DNA from 4 places in the Bradyrhizobium sp. SZCCHNR1051 genome. Region 1 is predicted to be linked to each of the others. Evidence: predicted binding sites of a transcription regulator. Region 1 holds the regulator's gene; each other region holds the start of a gene.

Region 1 (4,847 bases):
CGAGATTGGCGAGGTCGCCGCCCAGCGCGGTGGCGACGTCAGCCCATCCCCCCGTCAGGCCAAGCCGCTGCGCCAACAGCGTGAACGCCTCGAAGCTGCCGATCACCAGCGCGATCGCAACGGATGCGCCGGTGATCACGAGGTTATAGCGCAGCTTGCGTGCGGGATCGGTCAGCGCCCAGCGATAGGCGCCGACCATCAGCATGCTGTCGGCGGTGTCGACGGTGGCCATCGCAGCCGCGAACAGCGCCGGGAATACCAGCACATGGACGAGGCTCGCGCCGCGCGCAGCCTCGGTCGCCGACAGGCTGAGAAGCCCGATCTCGCTCGCGGTGTCGAAGCCGAGACCGAACAGGAAGCCGAGCGGATACATGTGCCAGGCGCGTCCCACCAGGCGGAGCACGGGGCGCAGCAGGCGGATGAGGATGCCCCGTCCGCTGTTTCCGGCTGTTTCCATCTCGGACTGCGGCTGTGCGGCGCGGCGCCAGAGGTTCACGAACAGAATGAGGTTCGCCAACGCGATAAGCAGCAGGAAGCCGGCCGATACCGACGTGCCGATGACGCCGCCGATCGCCCTGATCGCACTCTCTTCATCCAGGAGGTCGGCGCCGGCGATGAGGCTCACGACGATGGTGGCGATGACGACGACGCTGGAATGGCCGAGCGCAAAATAGAGGCCGGCGGCGCGCGGGGCGCTACCGTCCTGCACCAGCTTCCGCACGACGTTGTCGATCGCCGCGATGTGATCCGCATCGACCGCATGGCGCAGTCCGAGCAGCCAAGCCAGCATCGCGGTGCCGACGATGGCGGGCCGGTCGGCGTAGAGCGCGAATGCCCAGGCCCAGGCGAGCGCGTTGGCCGCGACCAGCCCGGCGACGAGCGCGACGGTCCGGCCGGGCTGCGACCGCCACCACAGCAGCCGCGCGGCCCGAGGATGATCAATTGGAACAATCGTCATACTCGGACTATAGCAAGAGCCAGGCCAGTTCGGTAAAGCCCCCGCTGCAGGCAAAAGCTGCAGGAAAACCTGGGCGGCGCTTCCCGGATTGCCCTCTCGCTTGGCAACCCGCTATCCAGTCACGCACAGATCATGACCAGCGGCGGGGACCTCGTCCCTCTCGCCCCCTCCTTCCCTCACCGCGCCGAGGCACTCTGTGCCGCGATCTCGCGCCGCACGACCGCCTCGAACTGGCTCGCGGGGGCGGCGAACATCAGCCGGGTCTCCTCGTGGAACGCCGAGAAGATGCCGACCACGGCCGGCTCCCCGCCGACCTCGGCGAGGATCGGCGAGCCCGAATAGCCGAAATTGGCCAGGCAATGCACTGTCAACAGCCGGGCATCCCCGGTCATGCCGGCGCTGCAATTGCGCTGGCCGGTCGGCGAATAGCGCCGCTCCTGGCCATAGCCGATCTCGGAGATGGTTCCGGCCGTGGTCGCAGCCGCGAGCTCCTCGCGGGTCAGCGCCTTGACCGCCACCGGCTTCGACGGCAGCGCGTCCTTCAGCACGATCAGCGCCCAATCGGCGGGCGAGCGGTCGAGCGACCATCTGTCGTGCCGGGTCGGCACGAAATCGGGCGCCACGATCAGCTTGTCGGCGACCGACGATGCCGCCGGCGTGCCACGGTTCATGCCGGCCAGGAAGCGGACATTGCCGGGGCTGACCTGCGCCACGCCGTTGAACACGCAATGCGCGGCGGTGAGCACGACGCGCGGCGCCACCAGGGTGCCGGTGCACCAGCCGCCGCTCGAGTATTGCGCGACGGTGACGACGCCGATCGACGACGCCGGCCAGGAGGTGGGATCGACGACCTCGCCGATGTGGCGATCGAGCCCGAGCAGTTGCTCCGGACGCGGAGTGGCAATGCCCGCCTCCGCCGATTCCGGTTTCGGCTGCCAGGACGCAATGGCGCTCTGGGCCTGGACGCGCTGCGGCTCGGTCAACCTGACCCGCTGCACGTCGCGGCCGGCCGATCGCACGCCGTTGCGGCCGGCCATCACCAGCCAGGCATAACCCTGCACGACGTCCTGCTTTGCGCCACGGCCGTCGAGCAGCATCAGGCCGAGCATGTATTGCGACTGCGCGAAGCCCTGCGCCGCGGCGCGGCTGAACCAGCGACTGGCTTCGCCGTAATTGCTCGCAACACCCTCGCCATTGACGTAGGCGATGCCGAGATAATGTTGCGCGACGGCTAGCCCCTGATCGGCGGCCTTGCGGTACCAGGCCAGCGCCTCGCTCGGATTACGCGGCACGCCCCAGCCGAACGCCTGCATGAAGCCGACGTCGAACTGCGCCCGCGCATCGCCCTTGGCGGCCAGCGGCAGCAGCCGTCGCATCGCCGCCGCATGCTGCCCGTTGCCTGCCGCCGCGACCGCGTCTTCGAGCTCGGCGGCCGGGGCGCCCGCCAGGCTGCCGAGCAGCATGACAAGAGATATGATGATGGTCTTGATCAAGGGCGTCCGCTGGGACCGAAACATCGTGACGGGCCACGAAGCAGACACGATCAAGACGGCGGCGGCGTGGCGGAAAGCGGACCGCGATCTCCTCAATCGGGCCCGCTCGCGCCTCACACCTGCTTCATCCTCACGCCCGATCGCCCCTTACACCTGCTCGCTCTTGGCGAAGCGATCATCGAGCGCATAACCGGCGCCGCGCACGGTGCGGATCGGGTCCTGCTCGCGGCCGGGATTGAGCAGCTTGCGCAGGCGGCCGATATGGACGTCGACGGTGCGCTCGTCGATGTAGATGTCGCGGCCCCAGACGCTGTCGAGCAGCTGTTCGCGGCTGAACACGCGGCCGGGGTGCTCGAGGAAGAATTCGAGCAGGCGGTATTCGGTCGGGCCGAGATCGATCGGCCGCCCCGAGCGCGCCACGCGGCGCTTCTCGCGGTCGAGCTCGATGTCGCCATAGGACAGCACGGTCGCCAGCCGCTCCGGGCTCGCCCGCCGCAGCAGGCCTTTCACGCGCGCCAGGAGCTCCGGCACCGAGAACGGCTTGACGATGTAGTCGTCGGCACCGGTGGCGAGTCCGCGCACGCGCTCGCTCTCCTCGCCGCGCGCCGTCAGCATGATGATCGGCAGTTGCCGGGTCTCGGAGCGCGCGCGCAGGCGGCGGCACAGCTCGATGCCGGAGAGGCCCGGCAGCATCCAGTCGAGCACGACGAGATCCGGAACGCGCTCCTTCAGCCGCGTGTCAGCCTCATCGCCGCGCGCCACGGTCTCGACCTCGTAGCCTTCGGCCTCGAGGTTGTAGCGCAGCAGCGTCGTCAGCGCCTCCTCGTCCTCCACCACCAGAATTCGGGCGCCCATGTCTGAACCGTCTCTCTTAGTTACCGGGAATCGTCGATGCGAAGCTCGTCATGTCGCCCTTCGGGCGCTTGTCCATGATCTGCTGGCCTTCGATCATATAGAATACAGTCTCGGCGATGTTGGTCGCGTGATCGCCGATGCGCTCGATGTTCTTGGCGCAGAACATCAGGTGGATGCAGAACGAGATGTTGCGCGGATCCTCCATCATGTAGGTCAGGAGTTCGCGGAACAGCGAGGTGCAGATGGCGTCGACTTCCTCGTCGCCCTTCCACACCGTCATCGCCGCCGGCAGGTCATGCGCGGCATAGGCGTCCAGCACCGTCTTGACCTGCGACTGCACCAGATCGGTCATGTGCTCGAGGCCGCGGATCAGCTTCAGCGGATGGAAGTCGCTCTCCAGCGCCGCGACGCGCTTGCCGATGTTCTTGGCGAGGTCGCCGATGCGCTCCAGATCGGTCGCCACGCGCATCGCGCCGACGATCTCGCGCAGGTCGACCGCCATCGGCTGGCGACGGGCGATCGTGAGCACGGCGCGCTCCTCGATGATGCGCTGCAGCTTGTCGACCTCGGCGTCGGTGGCGACCACCTTCTGGCCGAGCGCGATGTCGCGCCGCACCAGCGCATCGACGGAATCGACGATCAGCCGCTCCGCGAGGCCGCCCATCTCCGATACCAGACGGGTGAGGTCCTGCAGATCGCTGTCGAACGCCTTGGCGGTATGTTCACTGGCCATGATGATCTCCTGAAGACAATGTCGTCGGCGTCAGCCGAACCGGCCGGTGATGTAATCCTGGGTCCGCCGATCACTCGGCGAGGTGAAGATCTTGCTGGTGTCGTCGAACTCGATCAGCTCGCCGAGATACATGAAGGCGGTCTTGTCGGAGACGCGCGCCGCCTGCTGCATGTTATGCGTCACGATGGCGATTGTGTAGTTTTCGGCGAGCTCCTGGATCAGCTCCTCGACCTTGGCGGTCGAGATCGGATCGAGCGCCGAGCACGGCTCGTCGAACAAGATCACCTCCGGCCGGACCGCCACGGTGCGCGCGATGCACAGTCGCTGCTGCTGGCCGCCGGACAGCGACAGGCCCGAGGCGTTGAGCTTGTCCTTGACCTCGTTCCACAGCGCACCGCCGCGCAGCGCCTTCTCGACCCGGTCGTCCATCTCCGACTTCGATATCTTCTCATAGAGGCGGATGCCAAAGGCGATGTTCTCGTAGATCGTCATCGGGAACGGCGTCGGCTTCTGGAACACCATGCCGACCCGGGCGCGCAGCAGATTCAGATCGAGCTTGGGATCGAGGATGTTGGTGTTGTCGAGCATCAGCTGCCCGGTCGCCCGCTGGCCCGGATAGAGATCGTACATCCGGTTGAAGATGCGCAGCAGCGTGGACTTGCCGCAGCCGGACGGGCCGATGAACGCGGTGACGCGGTTGGTGCCCAGCGACAGGTTGATGTTCTTCAGCGCGTGATGGTCGCCGTAGTAGAAGTTGAGGTTGCGCGCGGTCACCTTGGCCGGCGCATCCGGAAGCGCCTTGCCGTGA
Region 2 (4,847 bases), on a different contig from region 1:
GTAGTCGCCCGCGCCGGCCCTGATGAGAGCCACCGCATGGTCGATCTGGCCGTATGCGGTCATGAACAGAAACGGCGGGGCGGCACTTTCGCCGCTCACTTTCCGGAAGATGTCCTCACCCGACATGTCCGGCAAACGGATGTCGCAGATGACAAGATCGGGGGCACCTCGCCTCAGGCCCGCGAGAGCTTCCTGGCCGCTGCGCCACCACTCGACCTTGCAGCCCTCCAGCTCCAGGTACTGGTTGAGGGATTCTCCCATGATCGGATCGTCTTCGATCACAGCGATGGACACTGACTCAGGCAACATTGCGCTGCTCCTCCCCCGAGCCATCGGGTATCGCTATGGAGATTGCCGTTCCGCCGCCGGCCGGATGCTCGACTCGGATGGAGCCGCCGACTTCCAGAACGAGACGCCGAATGATCCAAAGGCCAAGGCCGGGCTCTCCGGGCCGCGGCGCGGCATCCGCTTCACGGCTTTCGAGGTAGCTGACCCTATCCTGGTCGAGTCCGGCGCCTTCGTCGCTCACTGTCAGGACTAGGCTGCCGTCCACCAGCCCCGCTTCGAATGCGATACGGCCGGCGGGCGCGCTTGCTTGGCACGCGTTGAGCAGCAGATTAAGCGCGGTCTGACGGACGGCATTCGCTCTGACGGGAATCTCGCCGGGAAGCTCGTTCGCCCACGACAGCGAAAGGTTTCTGCGATCGAGCTCGGGACCGATCAGAAGACGCAGGTCCTCGATGTCGCTTGGCTTGAGCGGACGCATCGCGGTGTCGACACGGTGGGTCACCAATGCGGACCTCACGACGTCGCGGATGCCCGCGAGCCCCCGCTCGAGAAGAGAGAGTGCACGCTCCCGAACCCCGAGCTGATGGCCATGTCGCCGAAGCGTCTCGATCGCGTTGAACATGCCTCCCAGGGGATTGTTGATTTCGTGGGCCATCCCGGAGGCAAGACGGCCGAGGCTAGTGAGGCGTTGCTCTTCCGCGACGCGAGCAGCCAGCGCCTCACGCTCGTTCCATGATCGCACCATCATGTTGTAGTGTCTGAATAGGCGACCGAACTCCGAACTGGGCGGCCCGACATCCTCATCTGCGATGCACAGCAGTTCGCCGGACTGCCCCCGCCTGAAATGCGTGGTCAAGAGCTGCACCGGTCGCAGCATTCTGCGCACCGCGATGAAGCCGACCGCCGCGACGAGCATAGTGATGGCGATATTGGTCGCGACCAACGTCCAGAGCACGTCCCGCCGCTCCTTGAATCGAGCGCCGACGTCGAATTGCGTGTAGATCACCCCGATGCGACGCCCCTGATCGAGCAGCACGCGGCGGACGCCGGCACGCTCGGCCTGCTCGTCAAGCCAGCTATCGTTTGCGTCCGCAAACCGATCGACGATCGACTTCGGCACGGGTGCAAAGGCCGGCACGGTACGGGGATCGAAGGAAGCCAGGACGATGCCGTCGGGTTCCGCCACCACCGTCTCGAGAATTGTCAAGCCGCGGTACAGTGAACGAGCGCGGTCGAGATTGTCGAACGTCTCCCAGGCGTCCCCACGGATCACCCCAGGCATCACCGACGACGAAAGCCCGTCCAGGTAGGCGGCGGTCAATTCCCGGAAATGGCGATCCTGGGTCTCGGCGAGCCTCTTGAGCACCTGATCTGTGAGCACCACCCCGATGGCGACCATGAGCAGCGCCACAAGCGCAGGGACCTTGATCACGACCGGCAGATTCGATCTCAGGTCAAAGCGAGCGCTCATCCGAGGCTCCGAACATAGTTCATCTTCGCCCCAATCGTGTCGAACAGGGATGGATCGCTTCTCGTGAAACCGTCGAGATGCAGCATCTGCAGCACCCGACGGGCTTCTGGATCGGAGGACATCCCGACGAACGCTGCGGCCAACGCATCGACCGAAAGCCCGCTCGGGCGGTTCTTTCCGCACGCCACCGGCGGAAATCCTAGCCATTCCGATTGTCGCAACACGCGAGTCGGAGTGGTTAGATCGGGCTCTACGATGCTGAGGACTTCCCACACGTAGCCGTCGACGGATCCGCTGTCCGCCAGCCCGGAGGCGACTGCGCGGACGACATTGCGATGACCATAGGTGAAGAAGTGATGCCTGAAGAAATCCTCCGGCTTGGTGTGCAGATCCGTGAGGAGGGCTCGCGTGACGAGGAAGCCGGAATTGCTGTCGGGATCGGAGAACGCGTGCGTGTCGCCCTTCAGATCCTCGAACGAGTCGGCCTTGCGGCGGGCGTCGACGATTACGTAGGACTGGTAAAGTGGACGGCCCTTCCACACCGGTACCGCTACCAGATCGAGCTGCTCGCGAAATTGGACGTAGGGGTAGCCGCAGATCCAGGCAGCATCAATTTGTCCGTTTACCAGGAGGAGCGTGATCTCCTGGTAGGTTCGGCGCGTGAGGATCTGGACTTCCCTGCTCCAAATGCGCTCAAGATAAGAGCGGAGTGTCGCCAACAGCTCCAGGTCGGAAGTCAGAAGCACGGGCGTGAGCCCAATCTGCACCGGCCGCGGATCAGCCGCTACGGCGCGTCTGCCCTTAAGAGCAATCGTACTCGCCGCTAGTCCGGATAGGACTACGCGCCTCGTGACTCGCTTTCTATTCGCATGTGATGCAGGAGCCTGCCTTTGACGCAAACCCATGGCGATCCCTCCTAGAGCATCGTCGCCCCTTTTTTCTTAGAGAGTATCGAATGGCGTCTAGCGCGGCAACGAATATGACAAGCATGTGACAGTGAGGTATTGAGATAGCTCAAGCAACAGCTCACCGGCGCGCGTCTCAAGGACCTGCGGGAGCTCGGCGCCACTCTGTGGTTGACAGAATGCTGTAATATCCATAAGTCTAGAAATATGGATAATGAAGAAGCGGTCTTGGCGCTCGCCGCGCTCGCTCAGCCCACTCGGCTGAACGCATTTCGTATTCTGGCAAGTCATGAGCCGGAGGGTCTGTCGGCCGGAGAGCTTGCTCGCGCCCTGGAAGTTCCCCAGAACACGCTCTCGGCGCACCTTTCGATCCTTTCAAGGGCGGACCTCGTCACCTCGGAGCGACACAGCCGGTCGATCATCTATCGCGCCAATCTTGCCGAATTCCAGAAGGTGGCGCTGTTTCTGCTGCAGGACTGCTGCGGCGGCCGGCCGGAAGTCTGCGCACCATTGATTGAAAGCCTTGCGCCTTGCTGTCCTCCGAAAAAGAAAAGGGAGCGAAGCCGTGTCTGATCACCTCTACAACGTTCTCTTCCTCTGCACCGGCAACTCCGCCCGTTCAATCATGGCGGAATCGATCCTGCGAAAGAATGCCGGCGGCCGCTTCCGGGCGTTCTCGGCAGGCAGCACGCCGAAGGGCGCGGTCAACCCGCTGGCGCTACGCACTCTCCAAAGCCTGGACTATCCGACCGACGGCTTGCGCTCGAAGAGCTGGCTCGAGTTCGCCGCCCCCGATGCACCCGTCATGGATTTCGTCTTCACGGTCTGCGACAACGCCGCCGGTGAGACCTGTCCGGTGTGGCCTGGACAGCCGATGACCGCTCACTGGGGCATCGAGGATCCCGCCGCAGTCGAAGGTATTGATCTCCAGAAGGAGGCGGCATTCGTGACCGCCTTCCGGTACCTGAAGAATCGCATCGGTACCTTCACCAATCTTCCTCTGCGCAGCATCGACAAACTGTCGCTCGGCACCAAGTTGCGCGAGATCGGCCGGTCGGAAGGCGCGAGTTCATCCCGCAACGACGTGGCCTGACACATGAGCATCTTCGAACGTTACCTCACACTTTGGGTTGCCCTCTGCATCGTCGCCGGCGTCGTGCTCGGCCACTTCATGCCTAGCTTCTTCGGAGTGGTTGCAGCCGCGGAAGTGGCCAAGGTCAATTTGCCAGTGGCAGTCCTGATCTGGCTGATGATCGTGCCGATGCTGCTGAAGATCGACTTCGGTGCTTTGAGCCAGGTCCGAGAGCACTGGCGCGGCGTGGGGGTTACCCTGTTCATCAATTGGGCCGTCAAACCGTTCTCGATGGCGCTTCTCGGCTCCTTCTTCATCGGCAACGTGTTCGCGCCGATGCTGCCGTCCGCGCAGATCCCATCCTACATCGCGGGTCTGATCCTGCTCGCAGCCGCTCCTTGCACCGCGATGGTGTTCGTCTGGTCGAACCTGTGCGAAGGAGAGCCTCACTACACGCTCAGCCAGGTCGCATTGAATGACGTGATCATGGTCTTCCTGTTCGCGCCGCTGGTGGGGCTTCTGCTCGGTGTAGCCTCCATCAGCGTTCCCTGGGCGACGCTTCTGCTCTCGGTCGTCCTGTACATCGTTGTGCCGGTCGTCGTAGCGCAGGCCTGGAGGACGTCCCTTCTCGCCGCTGGCGGTGGTGCCTTCGAGCGGACCATGCGGAGGCTGCAGCCATTGTCGCTTGTTGCTCTGCTGGCGACGCTAGTTCTGCTGTTCGGTTTCCAGGGCGAGCAGATCGTCAAGCAGCCGGTCGTGATTGCGATCCTCGCCGTGCCGATTCTGATCCAGGTCTATCTCAACGCCGGTCTCGCCTACTGGCTGAGCCGGCGCTTCGGCGTCGCCTGGTGTGTCGCTGCACCTGCGGCGCTGATCGGCGCCAGCAACTTTTTCGAGCTCGCGGTTGCTGCTGCCATCAGCCTGTTCGGACTAGACTCCGGAGCTGCGCTCGCGACCGTGGTGGGCGTGCTGGTCGAAGTGCCCATGATGCTGTCGGTGGTCCGCATCGTGAAGGCGACTCGCGGCTGGTATGAATCCGGAGCGAATGCGGCCAAGCCCGCGATGGAGGCTCACAGATGACCATTACGATCTACCACAATCCAGATTGCGG
Region 3 (4,847 bases), on a different contig from region 1:
GTTGAAGGCATGGGCGGTCGAATAGACGGCGAAGCAGAGCTGGTTGCCGAGTTGGAGCGGCGCGTCAGCCACGGACTTCTTTCGCATCGAGGTCACCATAGGTCGATCCTATCGGCATCTTGAGCCCGCACGCCTCGGGTCGACAACGGGCCCGGCGCCCCGATCACGAATTTTCTACCGAACAATTATATTGTTCACAATTCAATTGCGTGCAATATAGCGCCACTGAATTCGTCCATCCAACCGGGAGACACCCCATGTCCGTGAACGTGCTCTACAAGACCAGCGCCAAGGCGACCGGCGGCCGCGACGGCGAAGCCGCGACCCTCGACGGCTCGCTCAAGGTCAAGCTCTCCACCCCGAAGGAGCTCGGCGGCGGCGGTGGCGCCGGCAACAATCCGGAGCAGTTGTTCGCGGCCGGCTATGCGGCCTGCTTCATCGGCGCGATGAAGTTTGTCGGCTCGCAGGGCGGCCCGAAGGTTCCCGCCGACACGTCGGTGACCTCGACCGTCGGCATCGGCCCGCGTTCAGAAGGCGGCTTCGGCATCACCGTCGAGCTCGCGGTGTCGCTGCCCGGCCTCGCCAAGGCCGACGCCGAGGCTCTGGTCGCCAAGGCGCACGAGGTGTGCCCCTATTCCAACGCCACGCGCGGAAATGTCGATGTCAAGCTGACCGTCGTCTGAGGCTGAATTCCGCCCTGCGGCAGCGTTTTCCCGCGCCCGCCGCAGGGCAGGCCTCGCGTTTTCGCGACGGCGCCATTCGGCGAGCCGCGTTTGCACCAGCGCCGCAGCAATGCTTAATGGCCGCGAGCTGAAACCAACCTCGCGACATCCGATGACACCCCAATTTGCTCCCGGCGCCATGGCCGGACTGCGCGTGATCGATCTGACGCGCGTGCTCGGCGGGCCCTACTGCACACAGATCCTGGCCGATCACGGAGCCGACGTGATCAAGGTCGAACCGCCGGCCGGCGACGAGGTCCGCGACTGGGGCCCTCCCTTCCACGACGAAGACGCTGCCTATTTCGTCGGGATCAACCGCAACAAGCGTTCGATCGGCCTCGATCTCGCTTCCGAGGGTGGCCGCGTCGTGCTGATGCGGATGCTCGAGACCGCCGACGTGCTGATCGAGAACTTCAAGCCCGGCACCTTGGAGAAGTGGGGCATCGGCAGCGACACGCTGCGCGAGAAATTCCCGAAGCTGGTGCACTGCCGCATCTGCGGCTTCGGCGCCGACGGTCCGCGCGGCGGCAATCCCGGCTATGACGCGATCATCCAGGCGATGACCGGCATGATCGCCGCGACCGGCTCCTCGCAGAGCGGACCGATGCGGATCGGCGTGCCGCTGGTCGACATCACCACCGGACTCTATGCCGCGATCGGCATCCTGATGGCGCTGTCGGAACGGCAGCGCTCTGGGCTCGGCCAGTTCCTCGAGGTCACGCTGTATGAGACCGGCCTCGCGATCATGCATCCGCATACCGCAAACTACTTCATGCACGGCAAGCCGCCGTCGCTGACCGGCAACGAGCATCCGAACCTCGTTCCCTACGCAATCTTCCCGACCAAGACGGACGATATCTTCATCGGCGTCGGCAATGACGGCACCTTCCGCAAGCTCGCCAAGGAAATCGGCCGGCCGGAGCTCGGCACCGATCCGCGCTTCGCCCGCAACAAGGATCGCGTCGCCAATCGCGAGGCGCTGCGCGGCGAGCTCGCCGCCGTCTTCAGCCAATTCGAGGCGGAGCCGCTGTGCGACCGGCTGCTCGCGGCCGGCCTGCCGGCGGGACCCGTGCAGAAGATCGACCAGGCGCTGACCAGTCCGCACACGATCTACCGCGGCGATGTCATCGAAAAGGACTGGTATAAGGGCGTCGCGTCGCCGATCCGGCTCGAACGCAGCAAGCCGACCCTGCGCTCCACCCCGCCGAAATTCAGCCAGCATGCGCAGGAGGTGCTCAGCGAGTTCGGCTACTCGGAGCACGAGATCCAGGCCCTGCTGTCCCAGGGCACGGTGTGCGCCGAGCGCAAGCGCTGAAGCGCCATCAGCCTGTCGTCTCCCCACGCTAGCGTCGCCTGGGGCATCGCCCCGGCGCCGCGCCGTCTCGCACAAGTCGCGGCATTCCGCCGCGAAGCCGCGACGAACGCGCTTTCCGCTGACGATCCAACCGGTTATACATTCACAAAACTGTCATCTCGCGCTGCTACGGCCGCGACGCCGATGACGTTCCATGGGAGGTATTTTTTAATGTCACTTCGACAATTCTGGACCGCCGCCGCCGCGGCAGCCACGCTGGTCCTTGGCGCCGCCGCACCCGCACATGCGGTGACGGAGATTCAGTGGTGGCACGCGATGACCGGCGCCAACAACGACGTCATCGTCAAGCTCGCCAACGATTTCAACACCTCGCAGACCGACTACAAGGTCGTTCCGACCTACAAGGGCAACTACGCCGACACGATGAATGCCGGCATTGCCGCCTTCCGCGCCGGCAATGCGCCGCATATCATGCAGGTGTTCGAGGTCGGCACCGCCACGATGATGGCCGCCACCGGCGCCGTGAAGCCGGTCTACAAGCTGATGCAGGACGCCAGCGAGAAGTTCGATCCCAAGAGCTACCTGCCGGCCATCACCGGCTACTATTCGACCTCGAAGGGCGAAATGCTCTCCTTCCCCTTCAACTCCTCATCCACCGTCATGTGGGTCAATCTCGACGAGCTGAAGAAGGTCAACGCCGAGATCCCGAAGACCTGGCCCGAGCTGTTCGAGACCGCCAAGAAGCTGAAGGCGGCCGGCCATCCGACCTGCGGCTTCTCCGGCTCGTGGGTCACCTGGGTCAATCTCGAGCAGCTCTCCGCCTGGCACAACGTGCCGCTCGCCAGCAAGGCGAACGGTCTCGACGGCTTCGACACCGTGCTGGAGTTCAACGGTCCGCTGCAGGTGAAGCATCTCGAAAACCTGGTCGAGCTGCAGAAGGACAAGACCTACGACTATGCCGGCCGCACCAACACCGGCGAGGGCCGCTTCACCTCGGGCGAATGCCCGATCTACCTGACCTCGTCGGCGTTCTTCGGCAACGTCAAGGCGCAGGCCAAGTTCGCCTTCACCGCTGCGCCGATGCCCTATTATCCCGACGCCAAGGGCGCACCGCAGAACTCGATCATCGGCGGCGCCTCGCTCTGGGTGATGGGCGGCAAGAGCGCGGACGAATACAAGGGCGTGGCGAAGTTCCTGACCTTCCTCTCGGACACCGATCGTCAGGTCTATATCCACAAGGCCTCGGGCTATCTGCCGATCACCAAGGCGGCCTACGCGAAGGCCAAGGCCGAGGGCTTCTACAAGGATCAGCCCTACCTGGAGACGCCGCTGCTCGAATTGACCAACAAGGAGCCGACGGAGAATTCCCGCGGCCTGCGTCTTGGCAACATGGTGCAACTGCGTGACGTCTGGTCGGAGGAGATCGAGCAGGCTCTGGCCGGCAAGAAGACCGCCAAGCAGGCGCTGGACGCCGCGGTCGAGCGCGGCAACCAAATGCTGCGCCAGTTCGAAAAGACGGCCGTGAAGTGAGGCCAAGAGCCGGCAGGCCACCCGCGGCCTGCCGGCTCGCCGACCGACCATGCAGAAGAACGCCATCTTCCAATCAAAACTGCTGCCGTTCGTGCTGGTCGCTCCCCAGCTCGCGATCGTGCTGATTTTCTTCTATTGGCCCGCGATCCAGGCCGTTATCCAGTCGTTCCTGCTGCAGGACGCGTTCGGCCTGTCCACGAGCTTCGTCTGGTTCGAGAACTACGCCGACCTGCTCAGTCAGCCTGACTATTTTCAAGCCATTCTCCGCACCTTCGGCTTCTCCTTCGCCATCGCGCTCTCGTCGCTCTCGGTCGCGCTGCTGCTCGCGGTCATGGCGGACAAGCCGCTGCGCGGCGTCACGCTGTACCGGACGCTGCTGATCTGGCCCTACGCGGTCGCGCCGCCGGTGGTGGGCGTGCTCTGGATCTTCATGCTGCATCCGTCGCTCGGCGTGATCTCGCGCTATCTGCGCGCGATGGGCATCGACTGGAATCCGCTGCTCGACGGCGACCAGGCGGCGCTGCAGATCATCCTCGCTGCCGCCTGGAAGCAGATCTCCTACAACTTCCTGTTCTTCCTCGCCGGGCTGCAGAGCATCCCCCGCAGCGTGCTCGAGGCCGCCGCGATCGACGGCGCGCGGCCGATGCGGCGGTTCTGGACCGTGACCTTCCCGCTGCTGTCGCCGACCATCTTTTTCCTGCTGGTCATCAACATCGTCTACGCCTTCTTCGAGACGTTCGGCATCATCGACACGATGACCCGTGGCGGCCCGGGCAAGTCCACCGAGACGCTGGTCTACAAGGTCTACACGGACGGCCTGCTCGGCGGCAATCTCGGCTCGTCGGCCGCACAATCCGTCGTTCTGATGGTCATCGTCATCGTGCTGACGGCGATCCAGTTCCGCTTCGTCGAGCGCAAGGTGACCTACTGATGGTCGAGCAAGAAGGCATTCGACGCTACGTCGCGCACGCCATCCTGTGGATCGGAATCGCGATCGTGGCGTTCCCGGTGTATCTCGCGTTCGTCGCCTCGACGCAGGACAATGCGGTCATCGCCAACGGGCAGATGTCGCTGCTGCCGGGCGGGCACTTCCTGTCGACCTACTATCAGACCATCTTCGTCGGCACGAGCGGCTCGACCCGCGAGCCGGTGGCGACCATGCTGCTGAACTCACTGGTCATGGCGCTGCTGATCGCCGTCGGCAAGATTGCGATCTCGATCATCTCGGCCTATGCGGTCGTCTACTTCCGCTTCCCGTTCCGCATGCCGATCTTCTGGCT
Region 4 (4,847 bases), on a different contig from region 1:
CCTGGATCGCCAACCAGCCCTATGTGCTGCTCAGCATCACGGCGCTGTGCTGGGCCGGCAACTCGATCGTCGGGCGGCTTGCCGCCGGCCACATCCCGCCGGTGACATTGTCGTTCCTGCGCTGGTCGCTCGCCTTCCTGCTGATCCTGCCGCTCGCCTGGAAACAACTGCGCCAGGACTGGCCCGCGATCCGGTCGCGGCTCGGCATCATGATCGCGTTGTCCGTGACGGGCATCGGCGCCTTCAACACGCTGCAATACTGGTCGCTCGAATATACGCAGGCACTCAACACCCTGCTGCTGCAGTCGGCTGGTCCGCTGATCGTGGCAATTTGGTCGATGCTGCTGTTGCGCGTGCACCTGACCCTGGCGCAGGCCATCGGCATCGTGCTGTCGCTCGTGGGCGTGCTGCTCATCCTGACGCGCGGTCACCCCACCGCGCTGGCCGACATCAGCTTCAACAGAGGGGATCTGATCTTCCTGCTGGCGATGGCGGTGTTCGGCTTCTACTCGGTGCTGACGATCAAGCGGCCGCAGATCCACGGCCTGTCGATGGTCGCCTTCACCTTCGGTTGCGGCGCAGCCAGCCTCATTCCGCTGCTGATCTGGGAAATCAACGCGCGACCGGTCATGGCGCTCGACGCGCAGAACCTGTTGTCGCTGCTCTACGTCGCGATCTTTCCTTCGACGATCGCCTATCTCTGCTTCAATCGCGGCGTGCTCCTGATCGGCGCCAATCGCGCCGCGCCGTTCTTTCACGTGGTCCCGGTGTTCGGCTCGATCATGGCCTTCGTGTTCCTCGGCGAGCAGCCGGAGGTCTTCCACGTGATCGGCTTCGTGCTGGTGCTCGCCGGCGTGTTCGTGGCGTCGCGCAAGCAGGCGACCTGATATCCACGTCCTGCGCGCGCCCCCGCGGCCCTTTGCTGTCCGATGCATGGCACCAATCCGCTGCGCCGGCTTGCGAGGGGATACGATTCAGCCCAGATTGCCTCGTCTCTCCAAGCACGCTTGGCTGCCTTTGCCTGCCCCACACCGTCATCCGCTCTCCTGGCTGAACAACCAGCCCTATCTGCTGCTCACGCTGGCCTCGCTGTTCTGGGCCGGCAACATCGTGCTCGCGCGCTATGTGGCCGGTCATGTCCCGCCGCTGACCTTGTCCTGCATCCGCTGGGTCGGAACGTTCCTGATGCTGTGGCCTTTCGCCCGCGCGCATCTCGCCCGCGACTGGCGAACATTGCGCGCGCATTGGCCGCTGATCCTGCTGTTGTCGCTGACGGGCTTTGCCATCAACAACGCGCTGTCCTATTGGGCGATGCAATATACCCAGGCGCTGAACGGTCTCCTGATCCAATCCTCGACGCCGCTGTTCGTCGCGCTGTGGTCGCTGGCCTTGTTCGGTGTGCGCCTGACCATCGCCCAATTCGCCGGCATTGCGATGTCGCTGATCGGCGTGCTGGTGATCCTGCTGCGCGGCGATCTCGGTGCGCTCGCCGGCATCCAATTCAACCGCGGTGACCTGATGTTTGCGGGCGCGCTGATGGTATTCGGGCTCTACTCGGCCGCCATGACGCGACGGCCGGCGGTGCACCAGCTGTCGCTGATCTCAGCCTGCACGGCGGCCGGCGCCGTGCTGCTGCTGCCGTTCGCGGCTTGGGAATACGCGTCGGGCTTCGTGCTCAAGCCCGATCTGCTGTCGGTCCTGACGCTCGGCTACGTGGTCGTGTTTGCGTCGACACTGGCCTACCTGTTCTTCAATCGCGGCATCAGCCTGATCGGACCGAACCGCGCCGCGCCGTTCCTCCATCTGGTGCCATTGTTCGGCTCGGTGCTCGCGATCCTGCTCCTCGGCGAGGAGCTCAGGCTGTTCCACCTTGCGGGCTACGCGCTGGTCATTGCCGGCGTGATCATCGCGTCGCGGGTCCCGATCCGGCCTCCCGGCACGGGTGACCGACTCAAGACGTGAGCGTGCGGCAAGACGCCTCATGAAGACCGGGGAGCATCATCCGGCTGTCATCGAAATGTCAGCGCCGCGTCAGGCCTCCTGTCCAGAACGATGCGTGGATCAAGCTCCCAGGAGGCCCTCCCATGCGTCGATATCTGCTGACCACCGTTGCCGCGTTCGTTCTGAGCGCCGGCACAGCGTTCGCCCAGGGCGAAGGCGAATTCCCGGCGACGCTCTCCGGCCATGCCGTGATGCCGGCCGAGTCCTTCGTCGAGGCGCCGGCCGATGCCCCGAACGATCTCAAGACCTCCGGCAAATACACCACCGGCAAGCGCATCGACGCGATCGGCAGCGTGATGGGCAAGTCCTATGAGCGTCCGACCGGGGTGTCGCTCCCGTTCAAGGGACAACCTCTCCAGGGCCACTCCGGCATCAAGAAGATGGCCGACGGCACGTTCTGGGTCCTCACCGACAACGGCATGGGCTCGCGCTACAACTCGCCCGACTCGATGCTCTATCTGAACCACCACAAGATCGACTGGACCAGCGGCAAGGTCGAGCGGCTCGAGACGATCTTCCTGCATGATCCCGACAGGAAGGTGCCCTTCCGCATCGTCCATGAGGACACCGCCAAGCGCTATTTGACCGGTGCTGATTTCGATACCGAGGGCTTCCAGATCATCGGCGACAATCTCTGGATCGGCGACGAGTTCGGTCCCTACGTCATCAAGGCGGACAGGACCGGCAAGGTGCTGGCCGTGTTCGACACGGTCGCCGACGGCAAGCCGGTGCGCTCGCCCGACCATTGGGCGGTGCAATCGCCGGGCGCGCCAGGCGCGACCTATGCGAACGTCAACCTGCGGCGCTCGAAGGGATATGAAGGCTTTGCGTCGTCGGTGGACAGCAAGTTCATCTATGGCCTGCTCGAAGGTCCGCTGTGGGACACCGACAAGAAGGACTGGGAGAAGGTCGACGGCAAGGAAGCCTCGCGCATCCTCGAATTCGACGTCGCGGCGGAGCGGTTCACCGGCCGCTACTGGCAGTATGTGTTCGAGCAGAACGGCAACGCCATCGGCGATTTCAACATGATCGATCCCACACAGGGGCTGATCATCGAGCGTGACAATGGCGAGGGCACCAGCGACAAGGCCTGCCCGCAGGGCACGCGCGGCGACAACTGCTTTCCCGATCTCGCCAAGTTCAAGCGCGTCTACAAGATCGAACTGTCCGACGCCAACGTCGGCAAGCCGGTCCGCAAGATCGCCTTTATCGACCTGATGAAGATCAAGGATCCGGACAAAAAGGCGCGCAAGCCGCTCAACGACGGCGTGCTCGCCTTCCCGTTCTTCACGATCGAGAATGTCGACCGCGTCGACGAAACCCACATCATCGTCGGCAACGACAACAACCTGCCGTTCTCGTCCAGCCGGGATCCCAACAAGGCCGACGACAACGAGTTCGTGCTGCTGGAGGTCGGCGACTTCCTCAAAGCCAAGTGACGGCTGGCACGCCTACGACTTGACGGCCGCCGTTGATCCGAGAGCCCCGGATCAACGGCGCGCCCTGGCCTGATCAGGCCGTTCGCACCTTCGCCATGAAGCCATCGACGGCCTGCTGCAGCAGGCCCGACTGGCTGTCGAGCTCGCGCGCGCTCGACAGCACTTCGGAGGCAGCCATGCCGGTCGCTTCCGCCGCCTTGGTGACGCCGCCGATATGGGCGCTGATCTCGTTGGAGCCTGCGGCGACGGACTGGATGTTGCGGGCGATCTCGCGCGTCGCGTCGCCCTGCTGCGCGATCGAGGTCGAGATCGAATTGGTGATCTCGCTCATCTGCGCGATGGTCTGGGTGATGCCGCTGATGGCGGTGACCGCATCCTGGGTCGAGGTCTGCATCGCCGCGACCTGTGCCGAAATCTCCTCGGTCGCCTTCGCCGTCTGGTTGGCGAGCGCCTTCACCTCCGAGGCGACGACGGCAAAGCCCTTGCCGGACTCGCCGGCGCGCGCGGCTTCGATGGTGGCGTTCAGCGCCAGCAGGTTGGTCTGCGCCGCGATCGAATGGATCAGCTTGACGACCTCGCCGATCTTTTCGGCGCCGGTCGACAGGACCTGAACGGTCGCATTGGTGCGCTCCGCGTCGCCCACGGCTTTGCTCGCAATCTCGCTGGAGCGGGCGACCTGGCGCGAAATCTCATTGACCGAGCTCGACAGCTCTTCGGCCGCGGCCGCGACCGTGCCGACATTGTCGTTGGCGCTCTGGGTGGCGGCGCTGACGGTCGAGGCGCGCGAGCTGGCATCGCTCGCGGTCGAGGTCATCGATTGCGCGGTGTGCTGCATGCCCTCGGCCGCCGACGCCACCGAGCGGACGATGCCGTTGACGCTGCGCTCGAAGTCGGCGGCGAGGTTCTGCATGGCCGCGGTCCGCTCGGCGGCCGCGCGCTGCTGGGTGGCGGCCTCGGCCTGCTCGAGCTCGCGCATCCGCAGCGCGTTGTCCTTGAAGATCTGGACGGTGGCGGCCATCCCGCCGATCTCGTCGCCGCGGCCGACACCGGGAATCTCGCCATCGAGCCGGCCATCGGCGATCTCGCGCATGCGGATGCCGAGACGATCGAGCGGCACGCTGATGCTGCGGCTGATCAGCCAGGCGATCCCGCCGGCGATGACCGCGATGCCCGCGCAGGCCATCCAGATCAGCCATTTCAGGGGCTTCATCTTCGCATCGAGATCGTCGACATAGACGCCGGTGCCCACGAACGTATTCCAGCCGGGAATCATCACCGCATAGGAGATCTTGCGGGTCGGCTGCTCCTGACCGGGACGCAGATATTCGTAGTGCAAGGTGACTTCGCCGTCCTTGGCAACGCCGTCGCGCAGCTCGACGACGAGCTTGCGGCCGTTGAGCTCGAAAT

Evidence for each region. The regulator PhoB, encoded in region 1, activates phosphate uptake and scavenging genes when phosphate is short. The targets are predictions, from matches to a motif close to TGTCATNNANCTGTCAT.
Region 2: the regulator PhoB is predicted to act here: its motif matches at 2,739-2,755, upstream of QW868_RS13655 (PhnD/SsuA/transferrin family substrate-binding protein).
Region 3: the regulator PhoB is predicted to act here: its motif matches at 2,178-2,194, upstream of ugpB (sn-glycerol-3-phosphate ABC transporter substrate-binding protein UgpB).
Region 4: the regulator PhoB is predicted to act here: its motif matches at 1,997-2,013, upstream of QW868_RS16585 (esterase-like activity of phytase family protein).

Annotation. Positions count from the first base shown of each region.
Region 1 covers NZ_JAUEYJ010000017.1:52,661-57,507, forward strand. Annotated here, with positions in the region: gene QW868_RS21115 (HoxN/HupN/NixA family nickel/cobalt transporter) at 1-958, opposite strand, end outside; gene QW868_RS21120 (trypsin-like serine protease) at 1,135-2,451, opposite strand; gene phoB (phosphate regulon transcriptional regulator PhoB) at 2,599-3,306, opposite strand; gene phoU (phosphate signaling complex protein PhoU) at 3,323-4,039, opposite strand; gene pstB (phosphate ABC transporter ATP-binding protein PstB) at 4,070-4,847, opposite strand, start outside.
Region 2 covers NZ_JAUEYJ010000009.1:237,921-242,767, reverse strand. Annotated here, with positions in the region: gene QW868_RS13665 (sigma-54 dependent transcriptional regulator) at 1-309, opposite strand, end outside; gene QW868_RS13660 (HAMP domain-containing sensor histidine kinase) at 299-1,759, opposite strand; gene QW868_RS13655 (PhnD/SsuA/transferrin family substrate-binding protein) at 1,756-2,505, opposite strand; gene QW868_RS13650 (metalloregulator ArsR/SmtB family transcription factor) at 2,872-3,237, shown strand; gene QW868_RS13645 (arsenate reductase ArsC) at 3,230-3,757, shown strand; gene arsB (ACR3 family arsenite efflux transporter) at 3,761-4,816, shown strand; gene arsC (arsenate reductase (glutaredoxin)) at 4,813-4,847, shown strand, end outside.
Region 3 covers NZ_JAUEYJ010000006.1:234,489-239,335, reverse strand. Annotated here, with positions in the region: gene QW868_RS09600 (MarR family transcriptional regulator) at 1-87, opposite strand, end outside; gene QW868_RS09595 (organic hydroperoxide resistance protein) at 258-683, shown strand; gene QW868_RS09590 (CaiB/BaiF CoA-transferase family protein) at 835-2,037, shown strand; gene ugpB (sn-glycerol-3-phosphate ABC transporter substrate-binding protein UgpB) at 2,248-3,567, shown strand; gene ugpA (sn-glycerol-3-phosphate ABC transporter permease UgpA) at 3,617-4,498, shown strand; gene ugpE (sn-glycerol-3-phosphate ABC transporter permease UgpE) at 4,498-4,847, shown strand, end outside.
Region 4 covers NZ_JAUEYJ010000012.1:118,672-123,518, forward strand. Annotated here, with positions in the region: gene QW868_RS16575 (DMT family transporter) at 1-887, shown strand, start outside; gene QW868_RS16580 (DMT family transporter) at 985-1,962, shown strand; gene QW868_RS16585 (esterase-like activity of phytase family protein) at 2,085-3,440, shown strand; gene QW868_RS16590 (methyl-accepting chemotaxis protein) at 3,514-4,847, opposite strand, start outside.